One region of the Brucella sp. BE17 genome, then DNA from elsewhere that is predicted to be linked to it. Evidence: riboswitches for the same ligand, from Rfam matches in the RefSeq annotation. Region 1 holds a riboswitch; the other holds the start of a gene.

Region 1 (7,337 bases):
GATGTCGCGTGTGGTCGCGGTATCGCGGAAGAACAGCGTGAGCGACAGGCCCTGATCAACATGCTGCGTTGCAGCCGCATAGGTATCGATGATCTTCTCCGGGCCAATCTCGTAGGCATCTTGATAATAATCGAGATTGTCGTTGGTCATGAAAGCCGCCGGATAATAGACGCGACCGATCTTGCCTTCTTTACGGATTTCAATCTTTGAGACGATTGGATGGATCGAGGAGGTCGAATGGTTGATATAGGAGATCGAGCCGGTCGGCGGCACGGCCTGCAGGTTCTGGTTATAAAGCCCGCCCTCCATTACGGATTCTTTGAGCGCGGCCCAATCTTCTTGCGTCGGAATGGTAATGCCGGCAGTCTCAAAGATCTCACGTACTTTTTCGGTCGTTGGTTCCCAGAGCTGATCGGTATATTTGTCGAAATAGTCGCCCGTTGCATATTTCGACTTCTCAAATCCCTTGAAGCTGCGACCCGTTTCGATCGCAAGGCGATTGGAGGCGCGGATGGCGTGATAGGTCACCGTATAAAAATAGATATTGGTGAAATCGACGCCTTCTTCCGAACCATAGAAAATCCGTTCGCGGGCAAGATAGCCGTGCAGGTTCATCTGCCCAAGACCAATGGCATGGCTTTCGTCATTGCCACGCGCAACCGATGGAACAGAGCCGATATAGCTCATATCGGAAACGGCGGTCAGTGCGCGGATCGAGGTTTCGATGGTCTTGCCGAAGTCAGGGCTGTCCATCGCAGCTGCAATATTGAGCGAGCCGAGATTACAGGAAATGTCCTTGCCCAAATATTCATAGGAAAGGTCATCGTTGAAACGGCTTTCTTCACTGACCTGCAGGATTTCCGAGCAGAGATTGCTCATTGTGACACGCCCGTCAATCGGGTTGGCGCGGTTCACAGTGTCTTCGAACATGATGTAGGGATAGCCGGATTCAAACTGGATTTCGGCCAATATCTGAAAGAACTCGCGAGCTTTGATCTTCTTTTTGTGAATACGCGCGTCATCGACCATCTCGCGATATTTTTCCGTAACCGAAATCTCGGTCAACGGCACACCATAGACCCGTTCTACGTCATAAGGCGAGAACAGGTACATATCCTCGTCATTTTTCGCGAGTTCAAAGGTAATATCGGGGATCACTACGCCGAGTGAAAGCGTCTTGATACGGATTTTCTCATCCGCGTTCTCGCGCTTAGTATCAAGAAAACGCATGATGTCGGGGTGATGCGCATGCAGATAAACTGCGCCCGCGCCCTGACGTGCACCAAGCTGGTTAGCATATGAAAAACTGTCTTCGAGAAGCTTCATCACCGGGATGATGCCCGAGGACTGGTTCTGGATCTGCTTGATGGGAGCGCCCGCTTCGCGGATATTGGTGAGGCTCAACGCCACGCCACCACCGCGCTTGGAGAGTTGCAAGGCAGAATTGATCGAACGACCAATGGATTCCATATTGTCTTCGACGCGCAGCAGAAAACAGGACACCAGTTCGCCGCGCTGTTTCTTGCCGGCATTGAGGAAAGTCGGCGTCGCGGGCTGATAGCGGCCTGAAATAATCTCATCGACCATCTCGCGCGCATGTTGCTCATTGCCGCGCGCAAGCGTCAGCGCCACCATGCAGACACGATCCTCGTAGCGCTCCAGATAGCGCTTTCCGTCGAACGTTTTCAGCGTATAGCTGGTGTAATATTTGAACGCGCCAAGGAAGGTCGGGAAGCGAAATTTCTTCGCATAAGCCTCATCGAACAGGTCGCGCACGAAATTGAAGGAATACTGGTCCAGCACCTCCGTTTCGTAATAGTTTTCACTTACCAGATAATCGAGCTTCTCACGTAGATTGTGAAAGAACACCGTGTTCTGGTTGACGTGCTGGAGAAAATATTGACGTGCGGCCTGCCGGTCGCAATCGAGTTGAATTTTCCCCTCATCGTCATAGAGGTTCAGCATTGCGTTGAGCGCGTGATAATCCATTCCCTCGAAGGATTGTATCGGCTTGCTGCTGCGCGTGGATGCGGGTTCCGGCGCATCAAGCGCCAATGGCTCCGCCTCGTGCTCGCGGATCAGGGTTGTATCTGCCGTGTCCAAAATCGTTCCATCCCGTTTCTGACATTGCCAAGGTCCTCGTCTGTTCCCAGAAGCTCAAAGCGATAGAGATAGGGAACCTGACATTTGGCGGAAATAATGTTGCCAGCGATGCCAAAAGCCGCGCCGAAATTGCTGTTGCCCGCGGCGATCACGCCGCGAATGAGAGAGCGATTGCCCACATCGTTCAAAAAACGAATGACAGGCTTGGGTACTGCGCCCTTGGTGCCACCGCCACCATAAGTCGGCGTGACAAGCACAAAAGGCTCATTCACGTTCAAAGCGCTCGCCACCTCCATTGGAATGCGGTCGGTCCGCATCCCAAGCCGCTCCACAAAGCGATGCGTGTTGCCGGATCGGCTGGAGAAATAGACGAGCAGGCTCATGAGCATGTCTCTCAGGCGAGCGCGCTGATCATGTCGGGTCGGAAACCAGCCCAATGCGCTTCACCGGCAACGACGACCGGAACCTGCCGGTAGCCCATACCGTGTACGAGATCGAAAGCGTCTGCATCAACGGAGATATCGACAACTTCATAATCGACACCCTGACGATCAAGCGCGCGCGTGGTAGCAGTGCACTGGACGCAGGCGGGCTTGCTGTAGACGGTGATATTCATTTTTTCCTCACTGATTTGGACGGCACACAAAGGATCGTTCGCGCAGCTTGACGATGCGCGGCAAGAGACATGCAATGGGGGATCGATCAACGCAGGTCAGACCTGCGCGATGAACAAATACTATTCCCTGATGGAAAAGCCGTAACGACTGAAACTGAACTGTCTGAACATGGACTTCACCCCGAAGCTGTGAGCGGGAAATCGGGGCTGCAACCGGCAAGGAACCTTGCCATAAAATTGCGCGCCAGCCGGACACCCCGCCCGTGGACGTACTTGTAAGAGGCAGGTCTCCTGGCTTGCGGATCAACGTTCTCGCCCGTCTTCCCGGCTTTCGCCAGTGACATGATGGACAGAACTCACCGCTTACAGTTGCGGGGGCAGCTTCGGCTTTGCTTCACCCTGACAGATGAAACGCACCGAATTCCCGTCTTAGCCCTCGATTGCGAATCGAGAGAACCTCATACACAAGATATGGTAGACGAAGTTAAAAACTCGTCAATAGATGGATTTGGGGATAGATCGGAAAAAAGCGAAAATGAGCGATAGATTTTATAATCCCTGTGGAATAGCAGGACATACGGAATGTGAAAAAACTGGGGAATAGCTGATTGCTCCTTTTTACACAGTTCAAATCATTTGTTTCCAGCATAGCGAGCATCGAAATTGACGCGCATAAACTGCATTCCGCCATCAGAATTGACTGGTCCGCATCTTGTCGCGGAATATCGTGAACTGCCGCGGGTTTTCGCACTGGTGCGCGCGGCCATTGCCCGTGGCGAAACGCCGGACGATTCCCGCAATCCTTCCGCTTATACGCTTGGAACTGGCCATGTGCGCTTTTTCTACCCACGCCTTGGCTACTTGGCGAAAAGGCAGGCTGCACTGGTGGCAGAAATGAGAGCCAGAGGATACGCGCCACAGTTCACAATGACGCACGAACTCCTCCTCGGCTTTGCGCCGGAGTGGTGTTGTGATTGGGAACCTTCAAAGGAGGCCATGGCAGTCAACAGGACGCGGATCGCTGAACGCCTCGGCGGATAAGGAACACTCTGCAACTGGCTACGAGATAACAAACTGTTTTTTAAAGAATTTAACTGAAACACATGTCCTTAAAATCCACACATCATGCCGATGTTGCGAATTTAACATAGTGTGGATTTTTCCATCAAAAGCTGTAACGGGTATATTTTCTCGCGTCAGACTTATGCTATTAGAGATCATATCTCGCCATTGGGGGCTTTGGCGACGATTTACCGCCTCAGCGCGTTCAACCGCTGCTGAGGCGGCTTTATTTTCCGCTTTGCAAATTGTGCATATCTCGGTTGCAGGATCGTCTGTTGTAATCACAATGCAGCGATCCTATTTACAACTCGTCCGGTTTACTCCTCCTCCCAAAAACCGGACGCAAAGCGCGGCACTCCTCCTCCCAGTCGCGCTTTATCAATCCGCCCGCAGCGAACTCCTCCTCCCATCGCTGCGGGCGTTTTGCTGTCTGCAATTCCGTTTTAAAATAAAACCTATCGCGGTTCGGCCAGCATCCCACCGCTCATCGGTGCGGGCACCCCCGTCGTGCTTGGAAAACTGATCGGCAGCCCCCGCAAAGCCCGCACGGCAAGAAACGCAAAACATTCAGCTTCAACTGCATCCCCTCGCCAACCCAGCGATTCGACCGGCACCAGTTCCACACCGGCGCGCTCGACCAGCATGCGCATGATTGTCGGATTATGGCGCCCGCCGCCAGATACGGCGAGCCGCTTGGGGCGTTTTGGTAAAAGGTCGAGTGCCTTGCCTACGGCTGCGGTTGTGAATGCCGTCAATGTTGCCGCACCATCTTCTGCATTCAGCCCATCTGCCATCGCGGCGGTAAAATCGAAACGGTCAAGGGATTTGGGGAATGGGGCCGTCATATAGGGATGGGTTAACAGCTCAGCGAGACGCGCCTCATCGACAGTTCCGCGTGCGGCCAGCGCCCCATCAAGGTCCATCTCGCCCAGACCTTGCGCTTTGACAAAATCATTAATCGGCGCGTTGGCCGGTCCAGTATCGAATGCGACGAGCAAATCGGAACCATCCCACCATGTGATATTGCCAACGCCACCGAGATTGAGAATGGCGGTGTCGCCACTTGCGTCGGCGCTGCGCAACAGAGCAGCATGATAGATTGCAGCCAAAGGCGCGCCCTGCCCGCCAGCACGAATATCGGCTGTGCGAAAGTCATAGACGACCCTTGTGCCAAGCAGCTGGCTCATTAAATTACCGTCACCAAGCTGGCGTGTGTCACCGAATTTTCCCGGTTGAGGACCACGATGCAGTACCGTCTGCCCGTGAAAACCGACAATACCGATATCCTCCATTGTAAGCCCGCTCTCCGCCACCAGTTCCATAACAGCGACAGATTGCGCTTCGGTGAGCGCTTGTTCGGCTTTAGCGAATATTTCAGGCTCCTGGCCTTCGAAATTCCATATCCGCGCCTCAGCCTGCGCCTGCTGTAACAATTCAAGCACACCATAAGGGTAGGGCTTGAGCGCATAGGTTCCAAAAATATCGACCGTCTCGCCATCGGTTTTCACAAGCGCGACATCGATATTCCCATCAAGAACGGTCCCGGTCATCAAACCAACGGCCCAGATCGGCTGCATTCATTGCTCCTGAAACAATAGCTGTCTACGTTGGATGTTAGAACATTTCACAGCTGAATGAAAATCGCATATCTTATCGCTCAAAATGAGCGTTTCATCTTTTCGTCTAATTGCCATATCGGCCTTGCGCTGGCAGAAAAACCTGGTGTGTTCCCTTGATAAGAAAGCTTGCCGTCACATTTTGTTGGAAGCCAAGGCTTTGATCTCGACAATAGAAAAGATGCAAATTAGGTTTTCCGCATGAATCAGTCGGTCCAGCGGCGTGCCGTTTTTTTTATTGGCGGATATGACCCGAAAACGCCCGAGGCGTTTTTCAGTCGTTTAAGCAAAGAAATATCCCGCTTCGATACGGTATGGAGCACAAAATCCGTGGTTCTTCCGGTCAAGGAAAATCCCGATAATAATATCGGTTGCGCCCTGATCGAAACAGACTGCGAGAGTGAAGGCTGGAAAACGACGACGGACTTCAACTTCCTTGCTCTCGACAGTATCGTCTTGTCCGATTTTTCGCGTCCGCTTGCCGTCAGACTCGGAAAATATCTCCTCGCCTTCGGTGATTTCATCGTCTCAGGCCCCGCTTTTCAGTTTTTCGCACATGCGTGGCGGTTCGGGCTCTATTTCCTCTATCCGTTTTTGACGCTTGTCCTTTTCGCGCTCGCTAGCATTGGCGTCGGCCGGCTGCTTTCACCTTGGCTCGGTCTTTTCAGCCCTTTGGTGGGTTTGGGCGTTTTTGCTCTGGCGCTGGCAGTGCTCGGCAAAAAATGGCCGATCAATCATCTGATGGATCTGTGGTCCTTTTCGCTCAATTTCATGCGCGGCAGACGCCCCGACGCCGAAGCCCTGATGCAGCATTTTGCGCAGACAATCGTCCGGCGTGTTGGCGAAGGTCGCTATGACGAGGTTATCCTGATCGGTCACAGCACCGGCGGCATGTTGATGCTCGACGTAGCGGCGCGGTGTATCGCGCTTGACGGCGCCTTTTCAACACGAGCATCAAATGTTTCGGTTCTGACGCTTGGCTCCACCGCGCTCAAGGCCGGTTATCATCCGGCAGCACAGAATTTTCGTGACGGCGTGCAGCGCCTGACCGATGATGGCAGGTTTGAATGGGTCGAAATTCAGTGCCTCACTGATGTCATCAATTTCTACAAGACCGACCCTGTCGCCGAAATGAAGCTGCAACGCGCCAAGGGGCGGGATTTCCCCATTGTGCGAACCGTGCGAATAAGAGATATGCTGCAGCCTGAAACCTATAAGCGTGTGAAACGAAATCTTTTCCGCGTGCATTACCAATATGTCTTCGGCAATACGAAGCGTTACTGGTATGATTTTTTTCAAGTTTGCTGCGGTCCGATTTCTCTGGTCGACCGTGCAAAGAATCAAATTATGGGCGGGCTGCCGTCCAAAGAGGGAATTGCTGAATGACGCCGACACTGGCCATTATCATTTGGACGGTCGGGCTTGTCGCCTGGGTTGCCATCCGAATTCCACACCAGCGGCGCGCACGCAAGATAAAGGTGGTGGGCGATGCCCGTTCGCTCACTGACCGCCTGGCGCTCGGCACAGCAACGGTCGGCCTCTCGCTGATCCCGATAATCTATGGCGCGACAGGTTTTCCCGCAGGCGCTGATTACGCCTTCCAGCCGTGGCTCGGCTGGCTCGGACTGCTTTTCGAATTGGCTTTTTTGTGGGTCTTCTACGCAAGCCATCGGCAACTGGGTAAAAACTGGTCGGTAACGCTGGAAATCCGTAACGAACACAAACTCGTGACGGAGGGGCTCTATAAATATGTCCGCCATCCGATGTATCTATCGTTCTGGCTTTGGGCAATAGCGCAGTTTCTGCTCTTGCCCAACTGGTTCGCTGGGCTGGCTGGCCTCGTGGGGGTAGGTATTCTTTATTTCCACCGGGTGGGCCAAGAAGAAGCCATGATGCGCAAGGCGTTCGGAGCTTCCTATGATGAATATGCCAAGCGCACT
Region 2 (7,337 bases), on a different replicon from region 1:
AGCGCCAGCGCCTGTGCGATGTCATCGCCCCCCGTTCGCATGTTTGATGTGCCCCATGCCGACAGGCCGAACGAAGTTGGCCATTCGCCGTGATCCTGTGTGAAGCGCGTGATCAAGAGTTCCGCTGATTTGCGCCCCAGTTCCCATGCGGCGGGTGTGGGTACCGCGCGGCTATCGGTGGAAAAGAAATTGCGCCCCGTAGGTAAAACGTCCGGGCGTCCGCGCGTCGGCGCACCCGATGGGCCGGGCGGCACAAAACGCCCGCCAAGGGCTGAAAGAAAGCCTTCGATCTCCGCAGGTCCGCAGGCTGTCACCATGGGTCGCAAATGCTCATTGATGGATTGCAGAACCGCTTTTGTCTGCGTCCAGCTTTCCGGGCATTCCGCATGACCATTAACCAGTTGTGCCGCAAACAATTCGATGCGCTCGACCGTATCACCGGTAGTGCGCCACGGGTCGGCACTCACAGATATGAGTTCCAACGGCTTCGGCCCTGTCCAGGGTTCCGCCATTGTGCAATCGAGCGGATCGAATTCTAGTTCACAATCGGTAGCGATCGCACGCTGTAAACTCTGCTCGCCGGGATCACCGCCGAGCGAGAGCGGAATGCCGCGCGGCACACGGGCAAGTGCGACCAGAAGATCGGTCAAAAGCCGCCCTTCGGGTGCAAGGCCGAAAATATGCAAACCATCGCGGATTTGCATTTCTTTCAGATCGCAAAGAAAGGCGTCGAGCTTTTGCAGCGCCATGTCCTCGTCGTCCTGATCCTGAATGCCCGCATCGCGGTCAAGACCGATATCGCGCACCAGATCGAGAATCTGCGCTTTCAACCGCACCAGACGGCGCGGATCGACGCCCGATGCTTCGTAATATTCATCGACCAGCGCTTCGAGATCTTTGAGCGGCCCATAGCTTTCGGCTCGCGTCAAAGGTGGCGTCAGATGATCGATGATGACGGCGGCCGCGCGACGCTTGGCCTGTGTGCCTTCACCAGGATCATTGACGATGAAGGGATAGATATGCGGTGTCGGACCAAAGACCGCTTCCGGGTAACAGTTTTCCGAAAGTGCCAAAGCCTTGCCCGGCAGCCATTCCAGATTACCGTGCTTGCCCATATGGGCGATAGCATCAACCTTGGCCACGTCGCGCAAACAGGCATAGAATGCCAGATAGCCGTGCGGCGGCACCAGATCGGGCGAATGATAGCTTTCCTTGGGATCGATATTATAGCCGCGTGCGGGCTGGATTCCGATCCATGTTTCGCCCGTCTTCATCAAGGGCAGCGCAAAGCCATTCAGACCTGCATCAAAAAACGGATCATTTTGCGGCTCGCCCCAACGCCCGGAAATCTCATCCTGAATCGCGTCGGGAAGCTTTTCAAAGAAAGCCTTGTATTGATTGAAGGAAATGGTTTCGCGGATTTCGCGCCCATCACGCGCTGCATTGGTTGGACCGGCTATCAAAAGCTGCATCAGCGCATCGCCATCGGTGGGAACCTCGCCGACCGCATAGCCCGCGCCCGCCATGGCACGCAACACTTCCACCGTTCCAGCAGGTGTATCGAGACCGACGCCATTACCAAGCCGCCCGTCGCGATTGGGGTAATTGGCAAGGATCAGCGCAACACGGCGATCAAATGGTTTCTTGCGTCGCAACCGCACCCAGTTTGCCGCAAGTTGCGCCACGAAAGCGACGCGGCTTTCCTCCGGCTCGTGGGTGACGATATCCGCTTCGACCGCGGCGTCATATTGCTGCGCGGACTTGAATGACACGGCTCTTGAAAGCACGCGTCCATCGACTTCAGGCAATGCGACATTCATGGCAAGGTCGCGCGCCAGCAAACCCTGCTGTGAAGCTTGCCATGTCTCTTTCGGCGTACCGGAAAAAATCACCTGCAACACCATGTTGCCGCGCTGGTCGAGCACGGTCGGCTTACGTTCGGCACCCGGCGATGAAATCGCAAAGCCGGTGGCGTTGAGCACAATATCAGGCGTGCAATCGTCAAAAAGGCCATCTACCACCGCCGCAGACAAGCGGTCCTTGAGGCTTGAGACAAAGATTGGCAGCGGGTTCAGGCCTTGTGACTGCAAGGCCTTGATCAGCGCCTCCACCGGCTGCATCTGCCCGCTTTGCACAAGCGCACGGTAGAAGACGATAGCCGCAACAGGCCCGTCCGCTTGCTGCCACGCGGTTCGGATACGGTCGAGCGAAGGCGCAGACATGCCCGGCCACCAAAGCCCCGCTTTAAGCAGTGGTGCTGCCTCCGCCGGTTTTTCACCGCGCGCGATCAGAGCTACGCAATAATCAAGGAAGTGACGCACATTGATCGCCCCGCCCTCGATCAGATAGTGCCAGAGAGCATCGCGCTCTTGCGCCGCCACCGTGCAATAACGCGCAAGCGCCATATCCGGTTTGTCATCGCCCGGCAGCACGACTAGCTTGATATCTTGCGCAAGGGCCGCAGAGTGCAGCGCTTGCAATCCATAGGGCCAGTAGGTTTCGCCGCCGATAATACGCACCACGATGAGTTTTGCGTGACGCGCTGTGCGCTCGACATAGGCATCGACCGACATCGGGTGCATGAGGCTTAGAAAATTGGCAAGCCTGAGCTTCACCGTTCCCGGTGCCTGACGATGCGCTTCAGCCACTGACCCCAGTTCGGTGTCGGCAGCGGAAAGGAACAAAATATCGCCCGGCGTCTGACCGAGATCGACGGCCTCATTGCCGTCGCTGATTGTTCCTTTTTGGGCAAGCAGAAGATGCATTACAAAACAGAAGCTCTAACAGCCGTCGTAATTGCATCCTGATCGATATCATGCAGGCCGATCACCACAAGCCGCGTGGCCCGTGTCTCGTCCTTGCCCCATGGGCGGTCGAAATAATGCTCGACGCGCTGGCCCACTGCCTGCACCACAAGCCGCATCGGCTTGCCCGGCACATCCACAAAACCCTTGAGCCGCAGAATATCGTGATCCGCGATCACTGTTTTCAGCTTGTCGGTAAAAGCCTTGGGATCATTGACAGAGCCGGCTTCAACGACAAAGCTTTCAAATTCGTCATGGTCATGTTCATGGCCATCGGCGTGATGGATTTCATGATGCGACTTTCGGTTGGCGATATCGTCTTGTGTGCCGACACCAAGCCCGAGCAGCACCTCAGCACCAAGCTTACCAAAACTTGCAGGCACCATGTTGATACGTCGTGTCGACCGCTCTGCCACATCAGATTTCACATGTTCGAGCCGATCTGCATCGATTAGATCAGCTTTATTGAGTACGATCAGATCGGCTGCATGAATCTGATCCTCAAAAAGTTCCTCTAAAGGGCTTTCATGATCAAGACTTTCGTCCGCTGCACGTTGCGCATCGACCTTGTCGTGGTCATCGGCAAAACGCCCTTCGGCGACGGCGGCTGCATCAATCACCGTGACGACGCCATCAACCGTCACCTGTGTGTTGATCTCCGGCCAGTTGAAGGCGGCAACGAGGGGCTGCGGCAGCGCCAGACCCGAGGTTTCGATCACGATATGATCGGGACGATCCGCGCGATCGAGAAGTTTTGTCATGGTCGGAATGAAATCGTCAGCCACAGTGCAGCAGATGCAGCCATTGTTGAGTTCGATCACATCTTCCTCGCGGCAGGCCTCAATGCCACAGCCTTTCAAGATACCGCCATCGACACCCAGATCGCCGAACTCGTTGATGATCAGCGCAATGCGCTTGCCATTGGCGTTTTCCAGCAAATTGCGGATCATCGTCGTCTTGCCGGAACCCAGGAAGCCCGTGATGACCGTTGCCGGAATTTTTTGACCCTGCATAAAACTAACCCTTCATTTTGAGCGGCAGACCTGCCGCCATGAAATAAACTTCATCCGCAACCGATGCTACCGCCTGATGCGCAAAACCCGCGAAATCTCGAAATTCTCGCGCCATGCGGTTTTCCGGCACGATGCCAAGCCCGACTTCGTTGGAAACCAGAATCACGGGACTGACAAGCTTGCGCAAGCTTGCCGCCAGTTTGTGCGTTTCAGCCGCAATATCAAGCTCGGCCATCATCAGATTGGTGATCCACAGTGTAAGGCAATCGACCAGCACAAAGCGGTCGTGACCCATGTTTTTTTCCAGCGCACCGACAAGATCAAGCGGCTCTTCTACCGTCTGCCATTGGGACCCGCGACGGTCGCGATGAATGGCAATACGGTTTTCCATTTCGCCATCAAATGCGCGTCCGGTTGCGAGATAAACGGGCTGAAGCCCGGAGGCTTCAACCTTCTTCTCGGCAAAAGACGATTTCCCCGAACGCGCTCCGCCAAGAACGAAAGTGATTTTTGCAAATTCAGTTCGCGGCGGAGCCATGGTTTCAGCCTTCGATTTCCGTTGATGCGTAGGTCTGGATGAACCAGCCCAGTGCCAGACCAATCACTGCCCACAGAAACAGGTTGGTTGCAAGCGAGGAAACCGCATATTGCGACGCAAGCAAGGCGGGAACGGGCGATGCAATGTCATGCGGGTGCGGCGCACCATAAAGATGCGGCGCAATAATGAGCGCTAGACCCGCGATTCTTGCCCAGATTTCGGATCGCAATACGATAAGGTAAAGACCGATTCCGCTGAACAGCACCGTCACCAGCCACCAGAGCTGCCGCGTCGCAAGCTCTGCGGCAGGCATTGCTGGCAGTTCCGGCGAAAGGCCGAGCGCCGGCAGGAACGCCACAGCAAAAAAACCGGCAACACCCCAGTAAATGCCGTTTCGCACCGTGATGCGGCGACCAGCCAGAAGTGCTGTACCTCCGAGCAACAGGGCAAAGCCCGCGCCTGCAACGAGATTGGCGAGCAAGGTATTTCCGAGGCGTCCAAAAGGCAGCTCGGCCCCCTCTTCCTCATTTGCTGCCACCTCATCATGGTCGTGCGGCGCAGCGTCTGCTTCTGTATGACTATGCCCGCCCCCAGCATCTTCGTAAGTTTCTGCCTCAAGAATCAGCGGCACGGTTTTGAGATACATGACAGGCGTCACCAGAACCCCTGCCAGCAGGCCTGCGGCAAGCGTGGCCAATAAATAACGAATCAACATTTTTGTCCCTCAACAGAAAACCCGCTCCAATGGCCGTCCACCATTGAGCGTTTTTCAATTCCCAGTTTGTGAAAACAGCAGAGCCTTATGGCCCAGATCAGTGGCAGGGAAACCCATAGGCATGACGCGTGTCATGTGCCGAATCGTGCAGCGTGTCGGAATGCGCCAGTCCAACACCGTAGATCAGGAAGGCTCCGAGCAGAAGCGACAACGAGGCCGTCACAAGACGGGTGGCAAGGGGCAAAGGGAGTGTAGTACTGAGTGAATTTTCGTTACGCGCAGCCATGACAACCTCCGTGCAGGCAGCAGGGAAAACCTCCCATCGGGTGCGGACATGATGTCCTTCACGCAACAGGCAGGTCTCCTGGCTCACGGGTCGTAAGGAGTAAAACACCTTCCCGGAAATTATGGTTTCCAGTGGCTGCCGGTTGCCCGGCCTGTTTCATCCCTCTCCGCTCTACAGTCGCGGGGTCGGCTGCGATAAAGACGCCCGGCTTGGGTCCGTCCGTCGCATTCCCTTTTCGCATTGCCGGGACTCTCATCCCGGCAAAACCTGTCGCATGATCAAACATTAGGCTTCTGCCAGAGCGGCGTCAATTGGCCTGACGATAGAGCATCACACCAACCACCAGCGTCCCCGCGTTTCGCCAAACTCTATCAGTTGGCGCGTGCGGGGCGCGCCCACTGCACATTGTCAGCCCTGACCAAGCACGCCTGGGCAAAGACCTGAGCGCGAGCCAGAAAGTGACTATGGAAGCGAAAATAAGGCATCGATATCAAGACAGGCTTCCAGTTCTTGAGCCAGCTCATCAAGCGCCGTTTCAACACTGGCGCGGTAGTTCTCGCCTGAGCCGCGCAGGCCCAGCCTTGCCAGAAACTTTTGCCGGAATTGATCAGAACCGAACACGCCGTGCAGATAAGTTCCCATAATCCGGCCATCCGCAGCAACTGCGCCATCGTCATGATTGCCAATGCGAGAAAAGGGGCGCGCTGCATCAGGGCCGGTGCTACGACCAATGTGGATTTCATACCCCTCGATCGGTGCATTAAGGAAAAGCGAGGTCGCCGTGACGTTGCGCACGATCTTTTCCGGCTCCATGACTGTTTCCACGTCAAGCAGCCCCAATCCATTGACCTCGCATGTTTGTCCCTCGATGCCATCTGGATCGCTGATCCGATTGCCCAGCATCTGAAACCCGCCGCAAATACCCAGCACATGGCCGCCCCGCCGTACATGCATTTCCAGATCACGGTCCCAGCCGTTCTCTCGAAAGGCACAAAGATCGGCAATCGTGGATTTTGTTCCCGGCAGGATAACAAGACCTGCATCCTGCGGCAAAGCCTGCCCCGGCGGCACCATGACCACCTCGACCTGTGGTTCGGCTTTCAGCGGATCCAGATCGTCGAAATTGGCGATCCTCGGCAGCATGGGCACGGCCACCTTGAAACTTTTCCCTTCACCGCGCACAGCTCGTTCCAGCACAACCGAATCTTCCGCCGGAAGCCGTGATACGGCCTTCAGCCAAGGCACCACCCCGAAAGAGCGCCAACCGGTAAAATCCGTGATTGCTGCAAGCCCGTCATCAAACAGCGAAATGTCGCCGCGAAACTTATTGATGAGAAAGCCGCGCACCATGGCACGGTCTTCCTGCGTAAGGATTGTATGCGTACCGACCAGCGAGGCAATGACCCCGCCTCTGTCGATATCGCCGATAAGGACAACCGGCACATTCGCGCGCGTTGCAAATCCCATATTGGCAATGTCGCCTGCACGCAGATTGATCTCGGCAGGAGAACCAGCCCCTTCCACCAGCACCAGATCGGCGTGCTGACTGACATGTGCGAAGGATTGCAAGACCGCTTGCATCAATTGCGGCTTTAATTGCTGGTAATAGCGTCCACGTGCCTCGCCATACACTTTTCCATGCACGACAATCTGACTGCCCATGTCGGTTTGGGGTTTAAGCAGAACCGGGTTCATATGCACCGACGAGGGCACACCACATGCCAAGGCTTGCAGCCATTGCGCACGACCAATCTCTCCGCCGTCATCACTGACAGCAGCATTGTTCGACATGTTCTGCGGCTTGAAAGGGCGCACCTTCAATCCGCGATTGCGCGCCGCACGGCAAAGCCCCGCGACAAGAACACTCTTGCCGACATCCGAACCCGTCCCCTGAAACATGATCGCGCGTGCCATGCGTTGTGCCTAGCGGAAGTCTTGGCCGCTTGCAATGACAGCACCTTGCGAAATCTTATATGTAAAA

The links. Region 1 has a riboswitch for cobalamin ahead of nrdH (glutaredoxin-like protein NrdH). Riboswitches for the same ligand answer to the same signal wherever they lie in the genome.
Positions count from the first base shown of each region.
Region 2: linked by a shared signal. The riboswitch ahead of AAIB41_RS05595 (CbtB-domain containing protein) and the one ahead of nrdH (glutaredoxin-like protein NrdH) in region 1 are both predicted to bind cobalamin.

Region 1 covers NZ_CP154468.1:316,619-323,955, reverse strand. Annotated here, with positions in the region: gene nrdE (class 1b ribonucleoside-diphosphate reductase subunit alpha) at 1-2,103, opposite strand, end outside; gene nrdI (class Ib ribonucleoside-diphosphate reductase assembly flavoprotein NrdI) at 2,079-2,486, opposite strand; gene nrdH (glutaredoxin-like protein NrdH) at 2,498-2,719, opposite strand; cobalamin riboswitch at 2,983-3,195, opposite strand; gene AAIB41_RS12965 (pyrimidine dimer DNA glycosylase/endonuclease V) at 3,383-3,760, shown strand; gene AAIB41_RS12960 (anhydro-N-acetylmuramic acid kinase) at 4,237-5,358, opposite strand; gene AAIB41_RS12955 (lipase) at 5,599-6,783, shown strand; gene AAIB41_RS12950 (protein-S-isoprenylcysteine O-methyltransferase) at 6,780-7,337, shown strand, end outside.
Region 2 covers NZ_CP154467.1:1,136,005-1,143,341, forward strand. Annotated here, with positions in the region: gene cobN (cobaltochelatase subunit CobN) at 1-2,765, opposite strand, end outside; gene cobW (cobalamin biosynthesis protein CobW) at 2,765-3,817, opposite strand; gene cobU (bifunctional adenosylcobinamide kinase/adenosylcobinamide-phosphate guanylyltransferase) at 3,822-4,355, opposite strand; gene AAIB41_RS05590 (CbtA family protein) at 4,360-5,070, opposite strand; gene AAIB41_RS05595 (CbtB-domain containing protein) at 5,168-5,356, opposite strand; cobalamin riboswitch at 5,407-5,642, opposite strand; gene AAIB41_RS05600 (cobyric acid synthase) at 5,819-7,270, opposite strand.